DNA from 2 places in the Lysinibacillus sp. NPDC096212 genome. Region 1 is predicted to be linked to the other one. Evidence: riboswitches for the same ligand, from Rfam matches in the RefSeq annotation. Region 1 holds a riboswitch; the other holds the start of a gene.
What was found. A riboswitch is a leader RNA that binds a small molecule or an ion and turns the genes downstream of it on or off. The one in region 1 is predicted to bind cyclic di-GMP.
Positions count from the first base shown of each region.

Region 2: another riboswitch for cyclic di-GMP. It lies ahead of ACIQ7T_RS24000 (amidase); the one in region 1 lies ahead of ACIQ7T_RS15445 (methyl-accepting chemotaxis protein).

Region 1 covers NZ_JBIWFQ010000015.1:47,438-62,709, forward strand. Annotated here, with positions in the region: gene ACIQ7T_RS15430 (alpha/beta-type small acid-soluble spore protein) at 47-244, opposite strand; gene ACIQ7T_RS15435 (YehS family protein) at 451-945, shown strand; gene ACIQ7T_RS15440 (hypothetical protein) at 1,210-1,404, shown strand; cyclic di-GMP riboswitch class I at 1,635-1,720, shown strand; gene ACIQ7T_RS15445 (methyl-accepting chemotaxis protein) at 1,829-3,571, shown strand; gene ACIQ7T_RS15450 (SDR family NAD(P)-dependent oxidoreductase) at 3,571-4,323, shown strand; gene ACIQ7T_RS15455 (sodium:solute symporter family protein) at 4,348-5,844, shown strand; partial or broken gene ACIQ7T_RS15460 (methyl-accepting chemotaxis protein) at 5,969-6,532, shown strand; gene ACIQ7T_RS15465 (hypothetical protein) at 6,619-7,305, shown strand; gene ACIQ7T_RS15470 (methyl-accepting chemotaxis protein) at 7,648-9,342, opposite strand; gene ACIQ7T_RS15475 (M23 family metallopeptidase) at 9,683-10,681, opposite strand; gene ACIQ7T_RS15480 (hypothetical protein) at 10,958-11,233, shown strand; gene ACIQ7T_RS15485 (PrkA family serine protein kinase) at 11,347-13,242, shown strand; gene yhbH (sporulation protein YhbH) at 13,401-14,558, shown strand; gene ACIQ7T_RS15495 (SpoVR family protein) at 14,592-15,272, shown strand, end outside.
Region 2 covers NZ_JBIWFQ010000033.1:46,806-62,077, forward strand. Annotated here, with positions in the region: gene prli42 (stressosome-associated protein Prli42) at 1-74, opposite strand, end outside; gene mce (methylmalonyl-CoA epimerase) at 200-613, shown strand; gene ACIQ7T_RS23950 (acyl-CoA carboxylase subunit beta) at 619-2,166, shown strand; gene ACIQ7T_RS23955 (hypothetical protein) at 2,317-3,282, shown strand; gene ACIQ7T_RS23960 (hypothetical protein) at 3,610-3,753, shown strand; gene ACIQ7T_RS23965 (YheC/YheD family protein) at 4,049-4,819, opposite strand; gene aepX (phosphoenolpyruvate mutase) at 5,141-6,043, shown strand; gene aepY (phosphonopyruvate decarboxylase) at 6,048-7,175, shown strand; gene ACIQ7T_RS23980 (2-aminoethylphosphonate aminotransferase) at 7,306-8,403, shown strand; gene ACIQ7T_RS23985 (M20/M25/M40 family metallo-hydrolase) at 8,785-9,900, shown strand; gene ACIQ7T_RS23990 (chemotaxis protein CheW) at 9,926-10,414, shown strand; gene ACIQ7T_RS23995 (DUF6366 family protein) at 10,682-10,888, shown strand; cyclic di-GMP riboswitch class I at 11,097-11,185, shown strand; gene ACIQ7T_RS24000 (amidase) at 11,229-12,113, shown strand; gene ACIQ7T_RS24005 (sigma-70 family RNA polymerase sigma factor) at 12,573-13,100, shown strand; gene ACIQ7T_RS24010 (LCP family protein) at 13,090-14,100, shown strand.

The DNA of each region.
Region 1 (15,272 bases):
ACGAATTCCAATTTTAAAAAAGGGATTCGTTCTTTTTGAATTATTATTATAATAAACCTTTTGAACGTTTTTCAGCCATTTCTACGAGGCGTTTTGTTATTTCTCCTCCGACTGAACCGTTTGCACGAGAAGAGGCTTCTGGCCCTAATTGTACATTAAATTCTTGTGCGATTTCATATTTCAATTGATTAACGGCTTCATGTACACCGGGAACTAGAAGCTTATTTGAACTACGATTAGCCATTTATCTCACCTCCTTGTGATTAGAATGGTCGAGAGTTAGCTAATCATACATGTTAAAAAATAAAATGCACATTCTAAATACTATAGTAAAGTAACTTTTGGAAAGCTAACTAAAATTGTGAATGTCTCTGCTATAATAAAGTAATGCTTCAATTTGGATAGGATTATTAGAAGCGCTTTTACAGTTAAAATGGAGGTTTTTTAAAAATGACGAACAATGATATTTTAATCCGTTTAAGATATGCATTAGATATCAAAAATACAGATATGGTTAAAATTTTTCAGCTAGGTGGCATGGACTATACGAAGGAAGAAGTATTGAACATGCTTATTAAAGTTTATGATGAGGAAGAAGCACCAGAAGAATACATTAAATGTAATAATAAAATGGTAGAGGCTTTTTTAAATGGATTTATTACATTTAAACGAGGTCCGCAAAAGTCTAAGTCTGGTCAACCAGAAGGCCCACTACCTGTTTCAGGAAAAGAAAGCCCTAATAATATGCTATTAAAGAAAGTGAAGATTGCGTTAGCCTTAACGAGTGAGGAGATGCTCGATATTTTATATGATGGGGGCGTTAGCGTTTCAAAAGGTGAATTAGGTGCCATTTTAAGAAATCCAAGTCATCGTAACTATAAAGAATGTGGCGATCGCTTTGTGAGAAATTTCTTAAGAGGGCTTACAGATAAATATAGAGATTAAAAACGTCTCCTGTGAATTGTCAAGTGTAAAATTTGATAAAGAATCAATGAATTAATGATTAAAAAAGCAACCGCAATTTTGCAGTTGCTTTTTTTGTGAAAGGTTTTACATAAAATCTCTATTGCGATAAAAATATTCTGCAAAAAGCACGTTTTTCTTAGTTGAATGTAGTTGACAGTTTGTGACGAAATTGTGTACACTGAAATTGACATAAAGTTGTCACAAAGAGGAAAAATAAATGTTCACGAACAGAGGGGTGCTTTTATGTTTGGTTTAAACATTTTATTAGTTGCTTTCGCATGTGTTACGATCCCACTTGTTGTTGCTTCAGTGATGTTAGACATTTTTTATGCAGAAAAGAAACAAGTTCGTTTTTCATTACGCCGTACATCTATGTGGTATTCCTGTATGTTTGCTTTATCATTTATACCGTCAGTCTTATACATGACACTAAAATAGATATATCTTTAATTTGAATAATCATTTAGGGGTAATTGATTATTTAAAATTATAGTAGCAGCTACAATATTGCGTTGTAGCTGTTTTTAATTTCTCTGAAGAGAATTGCGGATGAGCCGAGAAAATTATGTAATATTGTTCATTTTATTGTAATAGTAAAATAGTAAATATTATGTGGTTTTTCAACTGGTAACATTGACTACTTTTACCCATTGTGTTAATTTGAGGAGGAAAAAGATGGGCAAATCTACTGAAAGGTAGAGACGCAAAGCTACAGATCTAAGGTAATAAATACTAGGATGGCTGAGCTGCAAAGGAGTACTAGTTAAGTACATATATTGCTAGTCATATTCTTTGATGCCTGTTTCTTTTGAAATAGGTTCTTTTTTTTGCCAAAAATACGATAAAGGAGGAAGTAATAATCATGAAGTTGTTTAAAAATGTTTCATTAAAAAACAAACTTTTACTAACGGTTTCTATTATTGTTTTGCTTCTAATTGCTATTATTACTACGCAAAGTATTAGAGAATTAAACAATCGAATGTCTGTTGATTTAGAACAAGAGTTGAAAAGTGTTGGTTTATTGACAGCTATGAATCTTGATAGTAATGAGGTTAAAGATTTATTGACTGAAAAGGGAGAGACTAATGCTGAATTTAAGAAAATTCAAAAGCAACTCGATAAGATCCAAGAAGAACAAGGTATTATGAGTTGGAGCTATATTTGGGATGTGAAGGACGCAGGTGGCGTTAACCCGATCGGCTATACATCTAATTTGAATGATGTCTATGAAGCGGGTGAAATCTTTACTGATTTAGCAGATGAACATGTAAAAACAGCTAAATTGGCAATTAAAAATAATAGCACTGCTGTAACTGATATTTTCGAAGATCCTTATGGTTCATGGCGAACTGTGTTTACCCCTATTAAAGATGACAATGGCAAGCTTATTGCGTTATTAGGTATCGATTATTCCGCGGACTACATAAATACCATCATTAAAACAAGTGTCATAAAACAAATTGTTATAGCTGTTATTGGAATTTTACTTCTATTAGTTTTACTCTACATAATTATTGATCGTCTATTAAAACCACTTAAGAAAGTAGTGAACGCTGCAAATCAAGTAGCGAATGGGGAATTAGTAAATGTAGATTTAGAAATAACGAAGGACGAAATCGGAAATTTATCTAAATCTATTAATACGATGGTTTCGAATTTACAACATATCATTTTAAATATTAGAAATACATCTGACAACGTTTCTTCTGCTGCTAATCAGCTAACTGTTAATGCAGCGGAAACATATAACAGCTCAACAACTATTGCTCAAGACATGGGACAAATCACGCAAAACGCTGAGGCTTCAATGGTAATGACTGAGGAAACAGCTGCTGCTATGGAAGAAACAGCGACAGGCATCCAGCAAATTGCTGACTCTGCTAATACGGCCGCTGAATCATCTATTTCTGCTTCGCAAGCTTCAGAACGTGGAAATCATGTTGTTCAGCAAGTCATTGCACAAATGGAGTTGATTAATGATTCTGTTGAACAAATCGGTACAACAATAAACGGATTACATATCAATACGAAAAAAATTAGCGATATCGTAAATCTTATTACAGCCATAGCAGATCAAACAAATCTACTAGCATTGAATGCGGCAATCGAAGCTGCTAGAGCTGGAGAGCATGGGAAAGGCTTCGCGGTTGTCGCTGATGAGGTTAGACGATTAGCGGAACAATCATCTCAATCTGCAACGGAAATATACAATTTAATTAGTACTATTCAAGCTGATTCTAACGCCTCTATCACGGTTATGGAAAAAGGGAAAGAAGATGTAAAGGCTGGTATGGAGTTTACAAACGAAGTAGGAGAAATCTTTAAAGAAATTCTCACTTCATCAGGAGAAGTTGCAAGTCAGATACGTGAAATTTCAGCTGCATCTCAACAAATTTCAGCTTCTTCGGAGGAGGTAGCAGCATCTGTTAATAATATTAAGCAATCTGCGGGGCAGTCATCTGAATTCTCAGCGAATGTGTCAAATGCAACACAAGAGCAATTGACGACCATGCAAGAGGTGAAAGAGGCATCTTCTTCATTAGGAAAAACAGCAGAAGAATTACAGGTACTTGTAGCAAAATTCAAATTGGAGAACGGTCAATAATGGAAATTAATTTTAAAGGAAAAAATGTACTAATTACGGGTTCAAGTAAAGGAATCGGCAAAGCCATTGCTTTAGGCTTTGCCGAGCAAGGAGCCAATGTATGTATCAATTATATTGGTGATGATAACGAGGCAGAAGAGGTTCGTGCACAAGCAGAAAAGTTTGGTGTACAGGCTATAAAATTTAATGCAGATGTATCGAATTCACAGCAAGTTCAAGCTATGTATCAATATTTGGACAAACAGTTAGGTGATATTGATATTCTTGTCAATAACGCTGGTTTCGCACAGGCTTCAAGTATTACGGATTTAACAGATGAGCAGTGGGATAAAATGATTAAAGTTCATCTATATGGTTGCTTCTACAATTGTCGAGAAGCAGCAAAAAGAATGAAAGAACGAAACAACGGAAAAATTATTAATATTTCTTCTGATATTGGTAGTTTAGGTTGTGAGGAATTTACGCATTATTCTGCTGCAAAGGGTGGCATTAATGCATTTACGAAGGCTTTGGCACGAGAGTTAGCACCTTCAATACTAGTCAATGCAGTAGCTCCTAGTGGTACATTTACAGACATCCTAAAGGAATTCGGAGAGAATTATGTAGAGGAAGAGTCTGCTAAATATCCGTTAAAACGATTAGCTCAACCAGAGGAAATCGCAAAGACTGTGTTATTTTTAGCTTCAGAAAATGCGAATTTCTATACAGGTCAAGTGTTAACGCCTAATGGCGGAGTCGTTATGAACGGTTAATGTGAAAAACTAAGGAGCAATACAATGTTAAATATAATCATCTTTAGCTTATACTTAATTTTTATTTATTACATTGGGTATAAAGGATACAAACGAGTTAATACTGCAGAGGATTTAATTGTTGCTGGGTGGAGCATGCCTTTATCTGTTGTCACAGGAAGTCTAGTGGCGGCCTTATTAGCAGCCCCATTCTTCTTTGCAGCAGTAGGCTCTGGCTACACAAGTGGCGGCTTTGAAGGTTCAGCGACAATGGGCGGTTTAGGGACTTGTATGATTCTTGGAGCACTCATTTGGACGAAGCCTTTACGTAGATTAAAAGGCTGGACATTAGCAGACTACTATGGATTAAGATATGGTAGCAAAAAGCTAGGTGCTTATACAGGCGTCGTCATGGCGATTGCCTTCGGTGTCTTTAATGCAGCGGCGTTAACAGTTGGAGGCACGTATATCATTCAGCAGCTGTTGCAAATTGATTTCGTTCCAGCAGCATTACTCTTTGTATCATTAACAGCCCTATATTCTGTTATTGGTGGCTTATGGGCTGTAGCCTATACGGAAATTGTTCAGGGAGCACTTGCAGTAGCGGGGATAGTAGGGATCACAATTTTTATCTTATTCTATTACCCTGATGTAACATTTAACCCGGAGTGGTGGAATATTAGTGAACTCTTCAATAAGGCTGGAGCAGAGTTTTGGACGCTATATCTTGTGTTAGCACTTGGTGATATTCCGGCAGTGGACTTAGGACAAAGGGTAGCCGCGGCTAAAAGTCCAAAAGTAGCACAGCGCAGTATGATTATAGCTGGAACTATTATTATCGCGATCAGCTGGATTCCGGGTATGTTAGGAGAAGCGTTCAAAACGATTTATCCTAATAGTACAAACCCAGAGACGTTAATGCTTGCCTTTGCTCAAGGATATTTCCCTCCATTATTAGCAGCCATCTTTTTAACAGCAATGGCAGCGATGGGGATGTCTACTGTAGCCGCGTGTTATGTTGCGACTTCAGGAATTATCACAAAAAACATTTATTTAGACTTTATTAATCGTAACCCAGATCCTAAAAAACTATTAAGATTTTCAAGACTTATTATTATTTTAAGCGCTTTGCTAGGCTTAGTTTTAGCGGTCAGCTTCCAGAAAGTAATTGATTTAGCATATTTGGCATGGGATATTGTCTTCGTGACGATTTTCTGGCCAATCGTTTTAGGGCCGTTTTGGAAGCGAGTAAGTACACCTGCAGTTTGGGCTAGTATAACTGTCGGGTTAGTTTATTACACTATTACATCTTTAACACATGTGCCTAGTCTTACAATCCAATCAAAAGGATTTTTAGGTTTGTTAAATGAACTGTGGCAAGCACCTGTTTTCTCAGGCGTTGTGATTACAGGTATTACAATTGTTATTGTAAGTTTGATTATTCCACCTTCGCAACATGTTCTCGAGATGCATAAAATTGAAAAAGATAAGACTTTAGACAATGTAGGCAGTAAAGAGGAATTAAAGGAACATTCAAATTAATAATTATTTATAAATAAAAATAGAAACATTTACAATATACAATATAAACATATGTTCTAAAAAGAAAAGAGCACTTCATTCCTCCCACCTTTGGAGAAGTGGGCTCCCTGAAGCTCACTTCTGTGATATTGCTTCACAAACTAATCTACTTGCATTAAATGCTGCGATTGAAGCAGCTAGAGCTGGTGAATCTGGAAAGGGCTTTGCCGTAGTAGCTGAAGAAGTTAGAAAGCTCGCGGAGCAATCAGAAAAATCAGCGAATAGTATATCAAATTTGATTTCCAAAATAAATGAGGATACGAGCTTAACGGTGCAAACGATGAATGTTGTAACAGGAAATGTAGAAGATGGTTTACAAGCTGTTGAAGAAGCTGGAAAATCATTTGAAAGTATTCTCCAATCTATTCAGGGCGTAGTATCTCATACCAAACAAGTTTCTGTAACCTCAGAAGAAATGTCCGCATTTTCTGAGGAGATTACAGCAGGCGTTATGGAAACAACGATGCTAGCTAATAAGGCTGCAAAGGCAACAGAAAGTGTTGTAGAGCGTACGATGGAGCAAGAAAGCTACAATCAAGATATCCTCCATTCTATTTTAAAACTGAACAAAATGGCAGAAGAACTGGAAAAATCCGTTTCAAAGTTTGATGTAGACGCTAAAAACACAGATATTTCCCACAGAAATTAAGAATGAAAAGATAATCGTTAGAATAAAATTTCTATTAACATGGATGAAATAAACCTATCGATTATCTTTTTGAGGGTGGGATATGGATGAAAACCTTTTTTCTTGTATTTCTAGGAATGATCTATTTATTACTAGCAAAGTTAGTCGAAACGGCTATCTTTAGCAACGTCTATTTTTTAATTGGTTTAGGAGTATTAATAGCAGGAATTATTCGATATGTTAAAGAACGATATATCTATAACAATAGATTAAATGAAATGAAAGAGGCAAGTGAGGAGGAGCTTATGGCTATCCCTCATACGCATTGCATTATCTCAAATGATTGTTTAAACGCTTTATTACTAAATGAACCTACAAATACACTTTTTCTCGTAAGTAGAGAAGATTTAGAAGAAGATTTGATTAAAAAAGAAATCTCATTCAATAAAATATATGAAGTTGCTATAGTAGAGGACGAAATGTATATTGCTAGGACTAGCAATAGTTTAATAAGTGGTTCATTACTTGGTGAAGATCTGGATATAGAAGAAGAGGAATCCGATGAAGAGGACCCTGAGGATAACACTGTGACTCAATTGACGTTGAAGATTGTAGCTGATAACTTATCTGATCCTATTCTAGAATATGTTTTTCTAGATAACGGTGAGCCTATTTCAAGAGAAGAGGATGAGTATCAAGAAGCGTTAGAGTTATGTGAGGAATGGTTTCAGAAGATCAGTGTTATTATCAAACGCTATGAGCTTGAAAGGGTACCAATTAGACAGTGGCAATAAACTAATATGTAGTAAAGAAAGCTATCTCGAACGTAATGTCGAGATAGCTTTTTAGCTTTTAGGATAATCTAGAGTAATGATCAGGTATCATCTTAAAGTGATCGGGTGAGCGTGAGAAGTGATCAGGTATCGTCTCGAAGTGCTCGGGTGAGCGAAAGAAGTAATCCGGTATCACTCCGAACTGCTCTGGTGAGCCAGAGCAGTGGTCAGGTAACACTCCAAAGTGCTCGGGTGAGCCAAAGAAGTAATCAGGTACCGCTCCAAAGTACTCGGGGTACCAAAGAAATCTCCGTTAGAGACCCAACACGCCACGTTCTCCAAATTAAGAATCCGAACCGAACTTTAAATTTTAAACTGCTGTAATTGGATATTTAGCTCTTCAGCCATACCAGCGAGTTGATTTGCACTCCTTGAAATTTCCTCCATAGTAGCGGCAGTTTCCTCTACAGTTGCTGTTGTTTGTTCTACACCAGCCGCAGACTCTTGAGAAATAGAAGCCATTTCATCAACAGAGACGTTGATAGACTCGGAATTTTGAGCGACTTTATTTAAATTACCTGAGATGGTATTTATGTTAAGAATCATTTCTTCAACGGCTTTCGAAATTTGGTCAAATGTTTCATTTGTTTGATTTAGTTGGGCGTTTCCTCTTTTTACTTCTTCATAGCCGGATTGCAGAGCGGTTGTTACATTGCCAGTTTCTCCTTGAATACGGTTGACGATTGTTGAAATATCAGTGACAGAGAATTGTACTTGTTCTGCTAGCTTCCGAACTTCATCGGCTACAACTGCAAAACCTTTACCATGCTCTCCTGCACGAGCTGCTTCGATGGCAGCGTTTAAGGCAAGTAAATTTGTTTGATTTGAAATATCATCGATGACAGAAACAAGCTTGGAAATTTCAGCAGACTGCACATTTAAGCCTTCAACTTTTTTCACTGAATTTAACACAATCTCATTAATAGCTGCCATTTGTTGTGTTGATTGTATCATTAAGTCTTTACCAGTTGTTGTTAGTTCTTGTACATGACTTGAATGTTCTTTTAATTTAACGCCTTCCTGTGTTGTTTCATGAATGCTACGCTGGAAAGAAGACATTGTTTCGGCTAAATCACCTGCTGTAGATGCTTGTGATTCTGTGCCAGAGGCTAACTCCTGCATAGTCACGGTAATTTGTTCTGTACCTGATTGCACTTCATTCGAAGATTGGGCCAGCTCTTCGCTACTAGCTGCTACTGTTTCGGAAACAATATAGATTGAGCTAATCGTTTGTTTTAATTTTTCATTCATTTCATTGGCGGAAATCATTAATTGACCAATCTCATCACGATGAGTTATTGGAAGTAGTTCATGTTGCAAATGGCCATCCGCTAATTCGCTCATGCGCTTTGAGACAATCGTAATAGGCTTAGAAATATCTCTAGCAGTGACAATAGCGATTAGGACACCTGCGATTATCAATACTATGCTAACAATCAGTCCGACTGTTTTATTGCTTAAACTGGTAGAGACTACGTCATCTCCTACCTTAGTAATGGCATCGGAGCGTTTATCGGCCAATTCTTCATAACCAACACGAACTTCGGTTACGAGATTATTGATAGCTGTTAAATTTTTTAATGCTAATTCTCTATCCCCTTTTTTATAAACATCGAATACTTCGGTATTTACGCGATTGCTCCATGTACGTGCCATTTCTACTAGTGCCGCACGCTCAGGCGTATTTTCGTATTTTTCAACTATACTATTACTTTCCTCAGCAATTTGACGATATTCATTAAAAGTTTCTATGTATTTTTCATCACCTGATACAACATAACTTAAAGCTGCAGAGAGACGAACACTCATAGACATTGCTAGATTCTTACTTGCAGTTAAGACTTGTAAATCTTCTTTCACTAAACCTTCTGCTTGTTTTTCCATCTTATTATTAGAAATGTAGCTATAGGTTGTATAACAAACAACTAGTACTAATAAAAGAATAAATGCACTTAATATTCGAGCTTTAAGTGTTTTAAACTGAAAAATACCTTTCATCTTTTCCCACCCTTTGCTAAATGGTCTCTAAAATATAATTGTTATAGTACAAATATTATTTTATAACTAAATCTTTACATAAATAAGCCCTTTTAATGGAAAAATGAAAAATAGTTTTTTAGTACAATAATATTTTGGTGTTAATGGGGTAGGTAGTTAAAAATATATTGTCTAATATGCAATTGTGAAGTTTTTTTAATATTTTTATGTATTTTTTCCTACTTGAGAAAAAGCACTTGCTGCACAAGTGCACCAAGCGCTCTAAATATTTGGTGTTTGAACACCCACTGAAAAGAAAACACATCTTCACCTCGCCATTTTTCAGCCGAGTCGTAATTGATTATTGTTGTTTTGCTTTTTTAGCTAGTCGTTCCCATTGTAGTAGTGATGGATATGGATCAAATGCCCATTCTGTACGTCCATTGAACTTATAAATGCCATAGTGAAGATGAGGCGGGAATTTTCCGGACGTTCCTTCTTTACCGTAGCCAGAACTACCAACATAACCGAGAACAGTTCCAGGCTCGACAAAGTCGCCTACTTTAATCTTCTTATTATAACTACCGAGATGGGCATAATAATGATATGAGTTATGATTATCACGAATTCCTATGCGCCAACCACCAAATTGGTTCCACCCTTTTATTTCCACTACTCCATAAGAGGTAGAAAGTACGGGAGTACCATAGCTAGCGAAAATATCTGTTCCTTCATGAATACGGCGTCCACCCCAGCCCCTATTGTCTCCCCATGTACTCCGATAACTGTAATCGTAATTAGTAGGAATTGGGAATGTGTGGGCATCGAGCTCAGTTGTTTTGAAATGACTATACATTTTGGAAATGGCGAAGATTTGATTTACGGCTTGTTCACTTCCGTAATATTCCCATAAAGCTAATTTAAAGTCCTCATCAGTTGTTCCGAATTTACTTAAAAATGTAGCCATGGAGAAAATTATATCGGCATCATCCTTTGGGCTGGCAACTCCGTCACTATTGCCATCTAGGCCCATCCCGCCAAAGTAACTAATTGTTTCTGGACGAGTATCATCTCGTACAGGATTTAAAGCACCTGACCAATATTCATCAGAAAATTGAATGGCAATGATACCATCCCGTTTCGGAATATCTTTGCGAACGGATTGTAAATTTCGTTCATATTGGTCAATGGCTGCTAAGAAATGCCATGGGATAAGTAATTCATCAAATTGTACGTAATAGGCCATACGTTGTTGCACAATTTCTTCTTGGGTGGGTTCTTCTTTTGCTAAAGCAACAGAGGGGAGAGTAAAACTCCATAATAACATCCATGATAAAAGGAATATAAAATGGCGATTCAATAGTGGACCTCCTTTCTAACGTTAGAATAACCGAATTTTTTATCTTCATTCAGCACTTTTTGTGGGAAAATGAAGCGGTAGAAATGAGCAATTTTTTGTGATAAAAACGGGCACATAGCGTAGGTTGATTTCCGTTCCGACTGGGCGCTTTGTTGCTACCGCTTCGCTTTCGCACAGATAAAACATTTGTTGCTGCCGCTTCGCTTTCGCACAGATAAAACATTTGTAGCTGACGCTTTGCTTTCGCTACAGGGCAGAGCTTCCTGGGGGCGTCCGATGAGCCGCTTGGGGCAACGCGATGTTGGTCACGAAGGCGTTATCACAGGACGTGATGGTTTTAGCCTTCGTTCCCCTATGCGCTCGCTCCAGGGTCTCATCTGTGACGCTAATCCCCAAGGAGTCGCCCAGTCTCCACTTCAATCAACTTATTCTCAAGTAGTATCTTTTAACAAATGTCATCCTAACTTTGGTGATGAAACAATAAAACGTCAGGTGAAACGAGTAAGTTTAAAACATTCTTTTTGTTTGACTTTGAATTCCTTTATTCTGTAGGAAAAAAATTATAGGCAATAAGAAGAAACTTCAACAAAGAAAAAGTATTGGGTATCATAATGCCATTTCCTTCATACTATGTTATAAATCAAGCCCTGAATGGAGGGAAGGCTATCAACATTTTAGATAAAGTGAAAAGCTATCGCGAAGAAGAAAATCGGCTAAAGTGGGAAGGTACATTTGCAGATTACTTAAACATCATCAAGGAAAGACCTGAAGTTGCTCAAACAGCCCATTCACGCGTCTACAATATGGTAAAAAATGCTGGTGTAGAGGAACGCGATGGGCAAAAAATGTATGAATTTTTTGGGCAAGAAATTTTTGGGCTTGAAACAGCCATTGAAAGACTGGTGGAGGAATATTTCCATCCAGCAGCGCGAAGATTGGATGTTAGAAAACGTATTTTGTTATTAATGGGACCAGTAAGTGGTGGTAAATCAACGATAGTGACCTTGTTGAAACGTGGACTCGAACAATTTTCGAGAACAGATGAGGGTGCAGTTTTCGCAATTAAGGGATGTCCAATGCATGAGGATCCTCTACATTTAATTCCACATCATTTGCGTAATGAATTTTTTGAGGAGTATGGTATACGAATTGAAGGAAGCTTATCGCCTTTAAATACGATGCGTCTTGAAAAGGAGTACGATGGACGTATTGAAAATGTAATGATTGAACGTATTACTTTTTCTGAAGACAAACGTGTGGGCATAGGAACATTTACGCCATCAGATCCAAAATCACAGGATATTGCAGATTTAACAGGTAGTATTGATTTCTCAACAATCGGAGAATTTGGTTCAGAATCTGACCCCCGTGCTTATCGCTTTGACGGGGAGTTAAATAAGGCAAACAGAGGTATGATGGAGTTCCAAGAAATGTTAAAGCTCGATGAAAAATTCTTGTGGAATTTATTATCTTTAACACAGGAAGGTAATTTTAAAGCAGGTCGATTTGCATTAATTAGTGCAGATGAATTAATTGTTGCGCATACGAACGAAACAGAGTATCGTTCATTTATTTCAAATAAAAAGAATGAGGCGTTACATTCACGTATTATTGTCATGCCGATTCCGTATAACTTAAAAGTTAGTCAGGAAGAATTGATTTACGAAAAAATGATTAAAGAAAGCGATATGTCACATGTTCATATTGCGCCGCATGCATTGAAGGCCGCAGCAATCTTTTCGGTTCTAACAAGACTAGAAGTACCGAAAAAACAAGGTGTGGATCTTATAAAAAAAATGCGACTGTACGACGGAGAAAATGTGGAGGGATTTAATTCCGTTGACTTAGAGGAGCTTAAAAAAGAGTTTCCGAACGAAGGCATGAACGGTATAGATCCACGATATATTATTAATCGTATTTCTTCTGCAATTATTCGAAAAGAGATACCATCTATTAATGCGTTAGATGTTCTGCGTGCACTAAAGGATGGGCTTGACCAGCATGCTTCCATTTCTCAGGAAGATCGAGAAAAATATATGAACTATATTGCAGTTGCTCGAAGAGAGTATGATGAAATTGCCAAAAATGAAGTGCAAAAAGCATTTGTTTATTCGTATGAAGAGTCTGCAAAAACATTGATGAATAATTACCTCGATAATGTAGAGGCGTTTTGTAATAAAAATAAAATTTTCGATCCATTGACTGGTGAGGAAATGAATCCTGATGAAAAATTAATGCGCTCTATTGAAGAACAAATAGGTATTTCGGAAAATGCGAAAAAGGCATTCCGTGAGGAGATATTAATTCGTATTTCTGCTTATGCTCGAAAAGGTAAGCGTTTTGACTATAATTCTCATGAAAGATTACGAGAAGCAATACAGAAGAAACTATTTGCGGATCTTAAGGATGTCGTGAAAATTACAACATCTTCAAAAATGCCGGATGAATCACAGCTGAAGAAGATTAATGAGGTTGTAGCAAGACTTGTTGATGAGCATGGCTATAATACAACGTCTGCTAATGAATTATTGCAGTATGTAGGTAGTCTGTTAAATCGTTAGTGGCTTTAACCTATTCAGTGGAAACTATAAGACTATTGATAGGAATGAATAGGAGTGTCCCATTTTAGGGCACTCCTTTTATCTTCATATAAGTTCAAGAAAGCGAATGACTAGCATAGTATAGAAAAAGCGAATTTGATAGATGGGTGAGGATAAAAATGACTGAAAACGAAAATAAACGTTTTGCCATTTCTCAGGAAAATTGGTCCCTCCATCGTAAAGGGCACCAGGACCAGCAACGGCATATGGAAAAAGTAAAAGATGCGATTAAGAATAATTTACCGGATTTAGTTAGTGAAGAAAGCATTGTCATGTCCAATGGTCGCGAGGTAATTAAAATACCTATACGTTCACTTGATGAATATAAAATTCGATATAACTATGATAACTCCAAACATGTTGGGCAAGGTCAAGGAGACAGTAATGTAGGTGATGTGGTTGCGCGTGATCCCAGCAGAGGCAATCAGGCTAATGGTCAAGGAAAAGAAGCTGGTGACAAGCCAGGTCAGGATTATTATGAAGCTGAAGTAAGCATTGAAGAGGTTCAAAATGTGTTATTTAACGAGCTTGAGCTACCAAACCTACAGCAGAAAGAAAAAGCGGATATTAAGACGGAAAAAATTGAGTTTAACGATATTCGGAAAAAAGGTTTAATGGGAAATGTCGATAAAAAGCGCACAATCCTTAATGCGCTAAAGCGTAATGCTATTCAAGGAAAAGCAGAAATTACGCCGATTCATAATGATGATCTGCGTTTTAAAACGTGGGACGAAGTGGAAAAACCTGAATCGAAGGCAGTGGTCCTTGCTATGATGGATACAAGTGGCTCGATGGGCTCCTTCGAAAAATATTGCGCAAGAAGTTTCTTCTTTTGGATGACAAAATTTTTGCGCTCCAAGTATGAGACAGTGGAAATTGAATTTATTGCGCATCATACCGAGGCAAAAGTAGTGACAGAAGAGGAGTTTTTTACGAAGGGAGAAAGCGGTGGAACGATTTGTTCATCTGCCTATATAAAAGCATTGGAACTAATTCGGGAAAAGTATAATCCTGCTCGCTATAATATTTATCCAGTACATTTTTCAGATGGTGAAAATATATCGATGGATAATGAAAAGTGCTTGAAGCTAGTGGGAGAGTTAATGGATGTATCGAGCATGTTTGGATATGGTGAAGTCAATCAGCATAACCGCTTCTCTACACTTATGTACACTTACAAAAAAATAGATGACCCTAAATTTAGATATCATATTTTGAGAAAAAAAGGCGATGTGTACGATGCCTTAAAGAGCTTTTTCAAAAAAAATGAATCTTAAATCATGTTCAAAGGAGGGGGCAGAAAAGTGGAGATGAACGAACTTGAACGAGCAATTGATGAAATTACAGAAATTGCCTCAAGCTTTGGCTTAGATTTCTTTCCAATGCGCTATGAAATTTGTCCGGCAGATATTATTTATACATTTGGCGCATATGGTATGCCTACTCGATTTTCACATTGGAGCTTCGGTAAACAATTCCACAAAATGAAGCTTCAATATGATTTAGGGCTAAGTCAAATCTATGAGCTAGTGATTAACTCAAACCCATGTTATGCATTTTTACTAGATAACAATACGTTAACACAAAATAAATTGATTATTGCGCATGTATTGGCACACTGCGATTTCTTTAAAAATAATGTACGCTTCTCCAATACTAGAAGAGATATGGTGGAGAGTATGACTGCAACAGCTGAACGGATAGCTGGCTATGAAAGAGAATATGGAAAGGAAGAGGTCGAACAGTTTTTAGATGCGGTTTTAGCGATTCAGGAGCATATCGATCCTTCCCTTTTACGACCAAAATTGTCTTGGAATACGGAGGATGAACTTGAGGAGGAAATTCATCAAGCAAAATCACCGTATGATGATCTCTGGCGTTTAGACGATAAGGAAAAAGAGTATAGATCGGTAAGGCGAAAAATAAAGCACTTCCCACCAAAGCCAGAAAAAGATTTATTGCTATTTTTAGAGGAGCATAGTCGGGAGCTC
Region 2 (15,272 bases), on a different contig from region 1:
AATGCTAGAGATGAAATTACCATGATTGCAACCATCGTATAAACGACGATTTTTTGAAATTTTTTATTACTCATATGCTCGTTCGCTCCTTCTTTTCTTATAAATAGTTTATCAAATCTGAAAAATTTCTCAAGTAGTAGAGTTTTGACGAAAAAGTCTGTAAAATAGATTATGTACCATAACAGAAGGAGATGTCACCATGGAGAGAGTAGATCATATTGGGATTGCAGTGCGTGATCTTGATGAACGCATTACATATTATACAGAAACTTTAGGCTTAAAGCTGCTGAAAGTGGAAGAGGTAGAATCTCAACAGGTTCGTGTTGCATTCATTGACGCGGGTAATGTAAAAATTGAGTTATTAGAACCGATGAGTGAAAAAAGTACTATTCACGGATACATCGAAAAACGTGGAGAAGGTATTCACCATGTAGCTTTCGGTGTAACAGGTATTCGTGAGCGTATGGCTGAGCTTCGTGAAAAAGGCGTCCGCCTTTTATCTGAAGAGCCAGGACCAGGTGCTGGTGGTGCAGAAGTTGCTTTCATGCATCCGAAATCATCTTTCGGTGTGTTATATGAATTATGCGATAAAAGTGGAAAAGGGGATAAGTGATCAGTATGGATATGTTCGACAAAATTAATGACTTGTATGACCGTAAGACAGTAATTGAACTTGGTGGCGGCTATGAGCGCATCGAGAAGCAACATGATAAAGGCAAATTAACTGCTCGTGAGCGTATTGAATTATTACTAGACGAAGGTACATTTTTCGAGATCAACCCATTCATTACACACCGTACAGTAGACTTTGGCATGGACAAGATGGAAGGTCCTGGTGATGGTGTAGTAACTGGTTTCGGTAAAATTAATGGACGTCCAGTATACTTATTCTCTCAAGATTTCACAGTATTTGGTGGAGCACTTGGTGAAATGCACGCCAAAAAAATGGCAACAGTGATGGATTTAGCCGCAAAAAATGGTACACCATTTATCGGTGTTAATGATTCAGGTGGCGCTCGTATTCAAGAGGGTGTACTTTCACTTGATGGTTATGGTCATATTTTCTATCGTAATGCAATCTACTCTGGGGTAATTCCTCAAATCTCAGTTATCATGGGACCATGTGCTGGTGGAGCGGTATATTCTCCAGCAATTACAGACTTCATTCTAATGGTTGATAAAACATCTCAAATGTTTATTACAGGACCGAAAGTTATTGAAACAGTAACAGGTGAAAAAATCTCTGCTGAAGATTTAGGTGGTTCAAAAGTAAACAACGCTGTAAGTGGTAATGCACACTTCCGCGCACCATCTGAAGAAGAAGCTATTGATCAAATTAAAAAACTATTAAGCTACTTACCACAAAATAATAAAGAAAAAGCTCCTCGTCAAGCACGTCCAGAGGGTGATGACTATCGTCCGGAAATCGTGGATACTGTACCGATCGAAACAACTCGTCCTTATGATGTACGTAAAGTAGTCGAGCAAATAGTGGACGAAGGCTCATTTATGGAAGTTCATGCAGAATTTGCAAAAAACGTAGTAGTTGGTTTTGCGCGAATTGCTGGTGAATCAGTTGGTCTTGTATGTAACCAACCTAAAGTATTAGCTGGTGGGTTAGACATTGACTCTTCAGACAAGGCTGCTCGTTTCATTCGTACTTGTGATGCTTACAATATACCAATTATCACATTTGAAGACGTTTCTGGTTTCTTCCCAGGCGTTAAACAAGAGCATGGCGGTATCATTCGTCACGGAGCGAAAATCCTTTATGCATATTCAGAAGCAACTGTACCAAAAATTACAGTGATTCTGCGTAAAGCATATGGTGGTGCGTACGTTGCTCTTAACTCTAAATCAATTGGGGCAGACTTAGTATTTGCTTGGCCTAACGCAGAAATTGCTGTTATGGGTGCAGCAGGTGCAGCTAACATTATCTTCGCGCGTGAAATTGCAAAATCAGAAGATCCAGAAGCAACACGTGCAGCGAAAATTGAAGAATATAAAGAAAAGTTCGCAAACCCATACGTGGCAGCATCTCGTGGTATGGTAGACGATGTTATCGACCCACGTGATACACGTATTAAGCTAATTCAAGGGCTAGATATGTTATCGAACAAACATGAAACACGTCCAGATAAAAAGCACGGAAACATTCCTCTATAAAAATGTACAAGCCTAGTATCCATGAGGATTACTAGGCTTTTCTTTTTGACTTGAACTAATTTTCGATAATAAAAGATCTATTAAAAATTACAGATAATTGAAACATATCCACGTTTCATCCGTACATATATGTAAGAGGAGTTGAGATAAATGGAATGGAAACAATTACAAAAAGAGCAAGAAATGATTCATGCACAATTAAGAACTGCTAGTAGGTTAAGTGAACAAAAGGATTTAATTGAAAGGCAAATCGAGCGTGCACAACAGGAAATTTACAAACATTCTAAAGCACTCAATCAAATTCGTTTGAAACTCGATAAGTTAGAAGGTTTTTCTTTTATGAATATGATTCGTACGTGGACAGGGCAACGAGATGAGCTACGTACTGAAAAAATTGATGAAGCAGCTATTCTTGAATTAAAAATAAATGAAGCAAAGAAGATGGAACTTGATTTGACAGATGATTTACGACAAATAAACACTAAACTTACTCAAATAAATGAACAAGAGTTGCAAGAAGCTTTAAGGCAATTAAATGCTAAAAAGAAAGGCTACTTCCAAATACATGAACCTGAACAGGCAAAAAGGCTTGAACAATTAGCGCATGAAGAAATGTTAACGAAACAACTTATTATAGAGATAAAAGAAGCAGAAGAAGCTGGTGAAGCAGCACTTACTAAGCTTGGACAAGCTGCAGAGTCCTTGCATTCTGCAAGTGGTTATTCAGCGTGGGATACGTTTTTTGGTGGAGGTCTCATTGCTACACATTTAAAGCATGATGCACTTGATGAGTCCGAAAATTATCTTCATAATGCTCAAATTGCATTACAGCGCTTCCAAAACGAACTACTGGATGTGCAAGATATGTCAACGAAATCATTAGCAGTTGAAACAGATGGATTTGTAAAATTTGCGGACTATTTCTTTGATGATATTTTTTCAGCTTGGTCTGTCCATTCTAAAATATCTACCGCAAGAGAGCAGGTTTCTCGTGTACAAGATGATGTACATAATACGATCTTGCGTCTACAGGATAAACATAATAAGGCGGATGACTATTTGCAGTCTCTACATAAAGAAAAAGAAGCGATCTTTCAAAACGTAGATATTAAGTAACCTGTGAAAAGAGTTCCCCTCTTTTTGAGGGCACTGAAAAAGTCCATATCTTCTCACATTGCGAGGTATTCAACGATTAAATCGTTGAATACCTCGCTTTTTTCATTTGGCACTGTGACTCTACTGTTGTTTTCCGAAGCATTCCGCTCGCTTTCCGCGGGCGAGCGCCGAGCCTCCTCCTACGCTTCGCTTCGTGCGGGGTCTCGTCTGTCTCGCTTTCCCGCAGGAGTCGAGCGATGCTTCTCCAAACAACGCAATGTATCACTCTATTATTTTAGTCACGCTTTCCTTTATAATAAAAGAATTAATGTGCAGGTGGTGCCCCCGATGATTTCAAATCAAGAAACCCTTAATTTAGGTCCATATATGGCGATCTACGATATTGTTGTGCCAAAGGATAATATACTTCGCCAAATCAATGAACTTGTTGATTCTCTGGCAATGTCTGTACGAGACTTGTCATTTTCATAAAGTTTCACCATTTATAACTTAAAATCTGCTTTTTAGGTTTTATGTTCTCGTCTCATTTTTGACAGACTTCTTTGGGTAGTCTTTTTAGTGTACTAGTCCCTATAAGAGCTGTCTAACCAAGTGTAGCCTACCCAACCATAATCCATTTTTTTAAAAAGGTAAATTCCTAAACGTTCACAAATAACGGTGCAATTAAGTTTCTTTTTTTCTATAAATATAGTAGGGAAAGTAATTGTTTGATGTATGTCTATTGAATAGAAATATGCTGGTGACTAACATGAAAAATAACTACATTTCAAACTTCGCCTTCATTTTGCATTTTCCTAATTTCAATAATTTTCTTCCAGATCGCCCTATCAATTTTGGCAAAACTACTTATGCTTGGCGTTGTATTTACTTCAAATAATATAGTTTCGCCTTCAAGATTTATCCCGAAATCAATGCCATATTCTCTACAAGGAAAGTGGGATGCTATTACTTCAGATGCTAAAATTGAATTTTCTTTTAGAGAATCTATTGTTTTATCTTTCTCTGTATTATCCATCATCATATAATCTGATAATAATTCATCAATCGGTATTACTTGAGAACCCCGATTTGAATTGACAATCCCATGATCCTCAGTTGCGATCCTTCCGTAAATCCCACCAATTATCCATTCTCCCTTTAGATTTTGAACATGAACACGAATGGATATAGAATGCCCATCGGGGGTAAGACTCATGACCCCCTCCTGTATAATATAAATTCCGCTTAATCTATCGTGTTTCTCATATGGATGTAGAACTTGATGGAAATCCTCAATTGTTGCCAAACACTTATTTATTTCTTCACCTTGCATGTTAAATCCGTTAAAACAATACTGTCCATCTTTTCTTTTGTAGACTTTATAAATTGCTCTACCTTGTCCAGTGCTATCATGTTTCACATAAACATACTCATAGCTATTTAATAAATAAATTAGGTTTTCTAGACTATAAAGTGTTGATTGTGGAATGAAGTTAGTTGTTAAAGAATTTTGATTTAAAAGTAAGAATTGTTCCCATTTTCCTAGTGCGTTTTTCAATAAATTCGCCTCATTTCGTAAGGTATTTTTATTTCTTTTGTATAAATAGGGTAGTCCTCTCTACTTATGGTGATTACTGTATTGTATGGAAATAGATTTATCTTGCATGGGTGGGTAGGACTTGGTAACGCAATTATTCTCTCCCATCTTTCTGCTAGAGTCCCATATTAAATTTACTACACTAGATAAGTAGCGTTATGATTGTTCTCTATACATTCATTTTTTGATTTCAAAAGTATTAGTTTCTAATGTAACTGCCCTACAAATCTTTACTTTTAGCCATATGATAATATGACATGTCGAGTAAGGAGAGGGAATATATTGAAAAAAACAACGAAATTAAAAGAAATAATATATTCAGACAAACTGGAGTTTTTAATGGAAGCACATAACGGTCTTTCCGCAAAAATTGTAGAAGAAGTCGGTTTTAAAGGGATTTGGGCGAGTGGTCTATCGATATCAGGATCATTGGGTGTAAGAGATAATAATGAAGCATCATGGACGCAGGTATTAGATATACTTGAATTTATGAGTGATACGACAACAATTCCCATCCTATTAGATGGGGATACAGGATATGGGAATTTTAATAATGCTCGGAGGTTAGTTAGAAAACTAGAGCAATTGAATATTGCTGGAGTCTGTATCGAGGATAAAATTTTTCCAAAAACGAACTCATTTATTAATGGAGAAACACAACCTCTCGCATCGATTGAAGAATTTTGCGGGAAAATAAAAGCAATGAAAGATACTCAAGAGGATGAAGACTTTATGGTTGTAGCTAGAGTCGAGGCTTTTATTGCAGGCTTAGGATTAGATGAAGCCCTTAAACGTGCGGAAGCCTACAGGAAGGCAGGCGCCGATGCAATTCTTGTGCATAGTAAAAAGTCAGATTTTAAAGAAATTGAAGCATTTATGAAAGAATGGAGGGGAAGGCATCCAGTGGTTATTGTGCCAACAAAATATTATACAACCCCAACTAATGAATTCAGAAAAGTAGGAATAAGTACTGCAATCTGGGCTAACCATAACTTAAGAGCATCGATCACTGCTATGCAGAACATCTCCAAACAAATCCTAAAAGATGAAAGTCTCATTCAAGTAGAAAAATCGATTGTAAGTGTGCAAGAGATTTTTAGACTCCAAAATGCTGAGGAGCTTCAAAAAGCGGAAATAAAATATTTGCCGTCAACTAATAACCAATCACAACCCGGAACGGAGTGATGGTATGTTAAATACAAACGAATTTGGAAATGAGCTTAAAAGACTTGGTTTTGATTTTTACAGTGGGGTCCCATGTTCATTTTTAAAGAATCTTATTAACTATTCCATAAATGAGTGTGAATATATTGCTGCAGCCAACGAAGGTGATGCTGTAGCCATTGCTTCAGGAGCATACCTTGGGGGGAGGAAATCCGTTGTTTTAATGCAAAACTCCGGTCTAACCAATTGTATTTCTCCTTTGACTTCCTTAAACTACCCCTTCCAAATACCTATACTTGGGTTTGTTAGTCTACGTGGAGAACCCGGATTGAATGATGAACCGCAGCATGAATTAATGGGACAAATTACGACACAACTATTAGATCTCATGCAAATAAAATGGCAGTTCTTATCTCCTGATGAAAGTGAGGCAAAGAGACAGCTTGAAGAAGCTAACGAGTGGATTGAAGCAAATCAACCATTCTTTTTTGTAGTGAAAAAAGAAACATTTAATAGTGAGAAATTGAAGATAGAGCAACGTCTTAATCATAAAAATATGAAAAAAAGTGAAAAAACTGACTTAGATGAACTGCCAAGTCGTTTTGAAACTTTAAAAGTGATAAATGGAATCAAAGATATGAAAACAGTATTAATGGCCACAACTGGTAAAACAGGAAGAGAACTATATGAGGTTGAGGATTCTGATAATAATCTATATATGGTTGGTTCCATGGGTTGTGTCGGTTCTTTAGGCTTAGGCTTAGCCTATACTCGAAAAGATATAGATGTAGTTGTTATTGATGGAGATGGTTCCCTCCTTATGCGGATGGGGAGCTTATCTACAAACGGCTACTATCAACCTGAAAATATGCTCCACATTCTTTTAGATAATCAAGTTCACGATTCAACTGGGGGACAAAATACCATTTCTCACAATGTTAATTTTGTCAATATTGCTGCAGATTGCGGTTATGAAAAGTCATACTATATCCATAATTTACATGAACTTGAAAGGTGTATTCAAGAATGGAAAATGACAAAAGGGCTGACTTTTATTTATTTGAAAATCTCAAAGGGATCTAAACAGAATCTAGGACGCCCAAAAGTTACTCCGAGTGAAGTTAAAACTCGTCTACAGAGATTTATTAAATAATTGTTCTGAAAATGAATATTAGCAGGTTGAACTTGCCTATAAGAAGCCTCTTTACCGTACTAAAACTTAGTTGGAGGGAGATAATCCGAACCGCGTATAGAAATGTAATAAAATTAAAGGGAGGAGTACCGTGAAGAATATTAAAAGAAATATATTACTGAATCCTGGACCTGCTACTACAACAGATACGGTTAAATACGCACAAGTGGTACCTGATATTTGCCCTCGTGAAGATGACTTCAGCCAATTATTGCAATTTGTTACTTCTGAAATTACTAGTTTAGTTTCAGAAGAGAATCAATATACAACCGTTTTATTCGGTGGTTCAGGTACTGCTGCTGTAGAGTCAATCTTGAGTTCAGTTATGACTGATGGGGTTTTAGTAATCATTAATAATGGAGCCTATGGGAAAAGAATGTGTGAAATTGCAGAAGCTTATCAGCTGGATTGGATTGAGTTTTTAAGTCCACCCGATCAACCGATTAAATTAGATCAGTTACATTCATTCATTCAAACAATTCCGCGAAAAGTTTCCTTTCTAGCTGTCGTGCATAATGAAACAACAACGGGATTATTAAACGATATAGAATCGATTGGCTTCATTTGTGAAGAAAATGGGATTAATATGATGGTTGATGCAATGAGTTCGTTTGCGGCTATTCCTATTAATATGAGTAAAATGAAAATAAGTTATTTGGCAGCTAGTTCCAATAAAAACCTTCAAGGAATGGCAGGAGTCTCTTTTGTGATAGCAAAAAAAAGCGAACTAGAAAAAGGAAAAACAAAAAAGCCGACAAATTATTACTTGAATCTTTATTCTCAATATTACCATTTCATCGAGACAGGTCAGATGCGTTTTACTCCACCTGTGCAAACCATCTATGCGCTAAAACAGGCGATTGTAGAATTAAAAGCAGAAGGAGTGAAAGAAAGATATGAACGATATTCTCAATGTTGGGAAACCTTAATAGAAGGCCTCTCTAGACTTGGTTTAAGAAATCTCGTCCCTGTCGAGCATCATTCAAAAATTATTACAGCAATAGTAGAGCCCGAAAGTGAAAAGTATAATTTTAAAGAAATGCATGATTATTTTTATGCTAATGGAATAACAATATATCCTGGAAAACTTTATCAATTAAATTCTTTTAGGGTAGCCAACATTGGTGATATTAGCAAAGATGATATAGAGCACTTTTTAAATTTATTAGAAAAATATCTTCAAACCTGAATTATTCACGGAACAGTGGAAAAAATTTTTTAATGCTTTCCATTGTTCAACTAAATGGGGTACTTTAGTTGAAGATTCATATTCCAGAATAATAAATCTTTATTATAAAAAATGATTAGAGATAAACAGGTAAAACCTCGTATTTTGATCAAACTTTGTTCAAAATACGAGGCTTATTTTTATCCCAAAATTGAGGGTAGTCGATTTCAAGCTATTTATCTAAACGAAGTGTCAGTATAATTACGCTAAGAAATAATTGCTATTCCTTCATAAAATAGCGTATTTCATGTTAGCGAATTATTTCAACTCTTTAATCGTTGTGCTAAAATAATACATATACTATGACGTGGAAAAACACGTAAACTAAGGGAGTCCTACAACATGACAAGTCGTTTAGTAGAAGAGTTTTTTGAGCTCGTACAAATCGATTCAGAAACAAAACATGAAGAAGTGATTGCGCCGATTTTAATCGACAAATTAACAACGCTTGGTTTTACAGTAGAACAAGATGATGCACATACTCGTAACGGGCATGGAGCAGGTAATATACTTGCTACGCTAAAGGGTTCATTAGATATCGACCCAATTTATTTTACTTCTCATATGGATACAGTTGTCCCGGGGAAAGGTATTAAACCTTCTCTTCGTGAAGACGGCTATATCGTTTCAGATGGTACAACAATTTTAGGTGCTGATGACAAAGCTGGTATCGCCACATTATTTGAAATGGCTAAACGCTTAAAAGAACAAAATATTGAACATGGTGATATTGAATTTATTATTACAGCTGGCGAGGAAAGTGGACTTGTTGGCGCTAAAGAGTTAGATCCTTCTAAAATTAAAGCGAAGTACGGCTTTGCTGTAGACAGTGATGGCAAAGTAGGAGGAATTGTAACAGCAGCTCCATTCCAAGCGAAAATCTCCGTTAAAATAATTGGGAAAACAGCACACGCTGGTGTTGCTCCAGAAAAAGGAATTTCAGCGATAACGGTTGCTTCCAAATGTATTGCACAAATGAAGCTAGGTCGATTAGATGAAGAAACAACAGCAAATATTGGTCGCTTTGAGGGTGGTCAGGCAACAAATATTGTGTGTGACGAAGTAACGATTCTTGCAGAGGCTCGTTCGATCGACAAAGCGAAGCTAGATGCCCAAACGAAGCATATGCAGGAGACGTTTGAGCAAGTCGCTGCTTCATTGGGTGCAAAAGCTGAAGTTGAAGTGAAGCTAATGTATCCTGGATTCCGTGTAACAGAATCAGATAAAGTTGTTCAAGTGGCAATGGCGGCTGTACACAACATCGATCGTACGCCAAAGCTTGGTATTTCTGGCGGAGGTTCCGATGCTAATGTTATTGCGGGCTTTGGCATCCCTACAGTAAATCTTTCTGTTGGGTATGAGGACATTCATACAACAAATGAAAAAATCCCAGTCGAAGAATTAGAAAAATTAGCGGATTTACTTGTTGAAATCGTCAAAGAGTCTGCGAAAAAATAACCATGAAAATCGAGGATGTGAACGCATGGAAAGTGTAAAGGCAGTAGTTTTTGCTTGTGGTACAGAGGAATATGCAGTGCCTGTGGAACAAGCGATTTCGATTGAAAAGTTAGAGCAAGTAACACCGATTCCTCACTTGCCTAATTATCTTCTAGGCTTCACAAGAATTCGTGGCGAGCTTGTCCCTGTGCTTGATTTTGAGCGTATTCTATATAATCGTTCTTCTAATGCTGCAACAGCACGGATTATAGTGTTGAACACGGATGTTGTGAATTATGGATTACTTGTAACAGAAGCTCGTGAAATTCTTGATTTTGATGAGTCAGTATTAAAGCAGATGGGACTTGTCAATTATTCAAAAACACGCTACTTTACAGCTGTGGCTAATCTTGAAAATCGTATGATCACATACGTTGACCCGAAGATACTTGTGAATTCATTAGAAGGTATTCGTGAAATAATAAATTATTTACACAAAATGCTGGAGAATGAAAAAGAAAACGTAGAGGCATAAAGTATTGTATGATTAAATCATTCAAGACAACATTTCATAGATAATATTTTAGGCAGAATTACAAATGTGTGATTCTGTCTTTCTTTTTAAGTGGCTTCCAAAAGGGAAACTGAATACTCTATGTCGAATATTAAGCTTATCACCAAAACGTGTCGTTGATTTCCGTTCCGACAGGTCGCTTTCCTTTGGACGTCCGATGAGCTGCATGACAAAGCATAATTATGCATATATCTTTTAATAATTCGTTTTTGAGGAGGTATTTATCGTATGAATTCAAAGAAAACGGAAACACCTGAAGAAAAAAGAGAGCATTTAAAACAAAGTGAATTAAAAAACAATCCTACTGGATCTTTAAACGATGGGATAAATAGGGGAACTAGCGGAAATTTAAATGGTATGGGTTGGAAAGAGACGGTCGTATTAGTTTTAGTGTTATTGATAGGCTACATTATATACAAATTGTTTTTCAGTTAAAGATATCGAAAGGAATCACTGTCTCTAATTTTGCATTCCATAATCTTCAATCGCTACACGTACCTCTTCACTACCATCAATTACTTATTTCTAATATAGTAAAAATAACCTGTCTTCATATTCTCATATTTGAAAGTTATCAATAAAATTATGCGTTTTACCTACAGACATATTCATTCTAACATCGTATTATGTAAGGTAAGAAAAATACTGTAAAAGGCAAACTTCACCGAAAGGGAAGGACGCAAAGCCATGAGTCTAAACACTATTGTAGTGCATGATTGTCAGGTTGCCAGGTTCTGTTCTATGAGCCTCGGTAAATAGAATGGAGATGTAATATATGGTAAGTCGTTCACTAAAAGCAATCATTGCTTTTATAGTAACAATTGTAAGTACGCTAGGATTAACAATGGGGAAGGTAGACGCAATGGCCATGCAAGATAAGGCTACTTGGTTATGGGATACGACAGAGATTGTCGAAGATGAATCAGGGGTACTCTCATTTTTAGAAAGCAAAGATATTAATAAATTATATTTACAAATTAATAGTGATATAGCAAGTAACTATTACAAAAGTTTTATTGATAAAGCAATGGCAAAAGGTATAAAAGTATATGCGTTGGATGGTTCTGCAAGCTGGGTTTCAAAGGAGGGCTATAAAATGCAGGATCAGCTGTTTGATTGGTTACGTACATATAATGAAAATGCAGCAGCCACAGAGCAATTTTCTGGAGTTCATCTCGACGTAGAGCCGTATTTAAATAGTGGTTGGAGCTCGAACCAAGTAAAAACGATTGAATCCTATCAAGTGCTTCTTACTAGAGCGAAAGGGGATACTGATCGATTACATTTGCCATTGGAAGTGGATATGCCATTTTGGTTTGACGAAATTACATACAAAAACCAATTTGGACAAGGGTTACTAGCTGATTGGGTGATTGACCAAGTGGAAAGTGTTTCGATAATGGCTTATCGAGATGCTGCTAAAGACATTATAAATATTGTTGAACATGAAATAAACTATGCAAAAAAAGTAAAAAAATCAATTATTATTAGTGTGGAAACAGGTGCCTCTGATGAAGGGAAAAATATTACCTTCTATGATGATGGAGAAGCCTATATGAATAAACAGTTAGCACAAGTCCATCAACATTATGCCAATAAAAAAAGTTATAATGGTTTTGCCATTCATCATGTTGATAGTTGGATGAATATGCAACCTTAAAAAAATCCTCTCAATTAGTATTAACTTCCTAGGAGAATACCGGCTTAGGATGAAAGAAATTACACCATTCACTACTACAAACAATTTAACTTCTTTCAGCACATTGAGAGCGTCAATCAAAAAGTATTATGTAATTCCCATGAAAGAACGAAATAATCTTTCATTCTCTGTGGTGTATCGCTGGTTTTGGCGCTACATGGATGGCTAACGCAGTAGTTTAATGGAATAAGGAATAATTATAAACAATAAGCCTGTATCTATGATTAAATCTAAGATACAGGTTTTTTATTTCAGCTATAATTGTATGGATCCTTTTTTATGGAATATTTATAAATATTGAACACGCCGATTAGAAGAGAATTTTTGTTAAAATAAATATTTTTTAAAAATTGAACCTATTATGATTTGATAGTCGTCTAATAGCAGAATTTGAAGTAGGTTGAAAGGGAGGGGAGTAGATTGGACAAAGAAGAAAAAGATTTCATTTTAGAAAAAGCGATGATTGAATATGGTAATGAGTTGGTACGATTGGCTTTTTCTTATGTGAAGGATACAGAGATTGCTAAGGATGTGGTTCAAAATACGTTTATCAAATGCTACAAAAACCTTGATTCGTTTCGATTTGACGCACAAATAAAAACTTGGCTATATCGTATAACAATTAACGAATGTAAAGATTATTTGAAAAGTTGGAATTACAAAATGGTACAGGTAAAAAGTTTTATAAATGAAACAGCAAAGTCAATATTACCATCAACAGAAAAAACAGTTATCAATAAATACAATAATGAAGAAATAAAAGATGCTATCTTTTCTCTTCCAAAAGTGTATCGGGAAGTGGTTTATCTATACTACTATGATTCATTAAAGACAGAGGAAATTGCTGAAGTTTTGGATATTCCAGTTAATACAGTGAAAACTAGATTGAGAAGAGCAAAACAAAGATTAGAGTCGATGATAAAGGAGGCAGAACTTAATGGAAGATAAACGATCAAGAGATAAATTTTATAATACGTCTGAACAAGAACTAAGATTTACAAAAGAAGACCGTAATGAAGTATTTGAACAAATTTATAAAATGGAGAAGAATAATAATACACAAAACAAGTCTCTTGTTTCTTTTTCAAAAAAATTCGCTCCACTTACAGTTTCTTTATTAGTAATAGGCTTGTGTATATTTTTGTTTATTCCATCGATTTTCCCTGGAAACGTTAATAAAGAATATAATAGAGGTGATGTAAGCGGAACAGTATTACAAGAAGACGAGATTTTTACCACTCTATTTACGGTGAAAGATGAGAATAATAGAATACCTATTAACCTTTTAATTACTTATAGTAAAGATAAAAAGATGGTTAAGGTTCTGTCTATCCCTCGTGATACTTATGCTCCGATATTGGATAAGAATAATGGAACTACTTCATATGATAAATTGACATTTGCTTATGTTCACGGTTCAGGAGGAGTTGAAAATGTAAGAACAACAGTTTCTAAGCTATTTAATCTAACAATAAATTATTATGCTGTTATGGATATTTCAACCCTTTCAACGTTAATTGATTCAGTGAATGGTATAGATTACGACTTGCCAGAAGATATTCGAGTAAGAGCTATATCTAGAGAGGCATTTGAATTCAAAAAGGGGAAGAATCGTTTGAATGGAGAAGAGGTTGTGGCATTAATAGTGGCTGCTACAGAGGGAAAAATATTAGGTGAAGAAAACCTATTAAACCTCATTAGTGCTGTTATTAATAAAACAAAAAACGAAATCCCACAAACACAATTAAAAGAACTTACTACTAAAATAGAAGCCAATACATCAATTGATCATTTGTTAGAAAAGGGAATGGGATTGGAAATTAATTCTATGAAATCGTTATCTTTAAGTGATGGAATGAAATCGGAAATGATAGATGGTAAATACTATATTATGTTTGAGAAAGATTTTTTAAATTCTATTTCAGAAGAGTTAACCACATTTAACTAAATAAAAAAGAGAAGATAAAAGTGTGTTAACGAAATGTAGATTAACGCTCTTTTGCTTTACTTGTAGACCATTGAGTTGCATATGCGGCTCTTTTATTCTTTATTGAACTCCCATGAAAGAACTTAATCACCTTTCATTTTCTGTGGTGTAGCGCTGGTTTTCGCGCTACATGGATGGCTAACGGAGTAGGTTAGTTGAATAAGGGGAATTTTTTTTGAAGTAATTGGAACTTATATTCCTTTTAAACGTAAAAAAGTAAAGGAATAGATTGGTTCAATTGAAATAAAGGAGGGGATGAAAATGAGTATCTTTAAAAAAAGGATTTAAAAGGATTTTTATGGCTTTTCGTTATCGCTTTATTTGGAGTGTCTTTTATAACGCATACCTATAGTTATTTCAATACTAAAGAAATAAATTTAATGAGTAATGGTTGCTATGAAATTGGTGGAGAAGTCATATTAGAAATCCATAATAATCTCACGAGTGATTATTCTTTTGAGTGTAAGCCGAAGTAGATTTAATTGTAAGTATTCATTGTATCGAAGGAACTAAATTTAATTGAGTTCCTCCAATTCTTATTCAACTCCCATGAAAGAACTTAATCATCTTTCATTTTCTGTGGTGTAGCGCTGGTTTTTGCGCTACATGGATGGCTAACGGGGCAGGTTAGTTGAAGATTATATCTGTATATAAGAAGTAGCATTTTGGTAATTTTTACATTTTGTTTCCTTATACAAAGATAGTACAATTTTCAGTAAGGCTTATATAAACAAGAAGAGTAAGCTATTTTATAAATTTGTGGTGAGAAAATGTATAAAATGCCAAAAAAGTCTCAAAACCAATTTTAATTATTGCATTTACAGTTATTACTGTAACTGGAGTTATTAGAACAGCAGCAGCTACTTGGGCTGCCCAAAATACACCTAATGTAGAAGTTACTAACCAAGAAGTTACTCAGAGTGATTTAAATGATAAGAAAGAAGAAATGGTTTCTAATAAATCAAATACAAATGAAATTATTTCTGTGAAAAAAACGGACGAAGAAAGATTTAGACCGGAAGAATGGAAAAGGATACTTTCTAAAATTAAAACGGGTGAAATAGTTTGGGAAGATTAAAATTGCCATTTTTAAAAAATTAGACGGAAACAAATATGCTAAAAATATTTGTTTC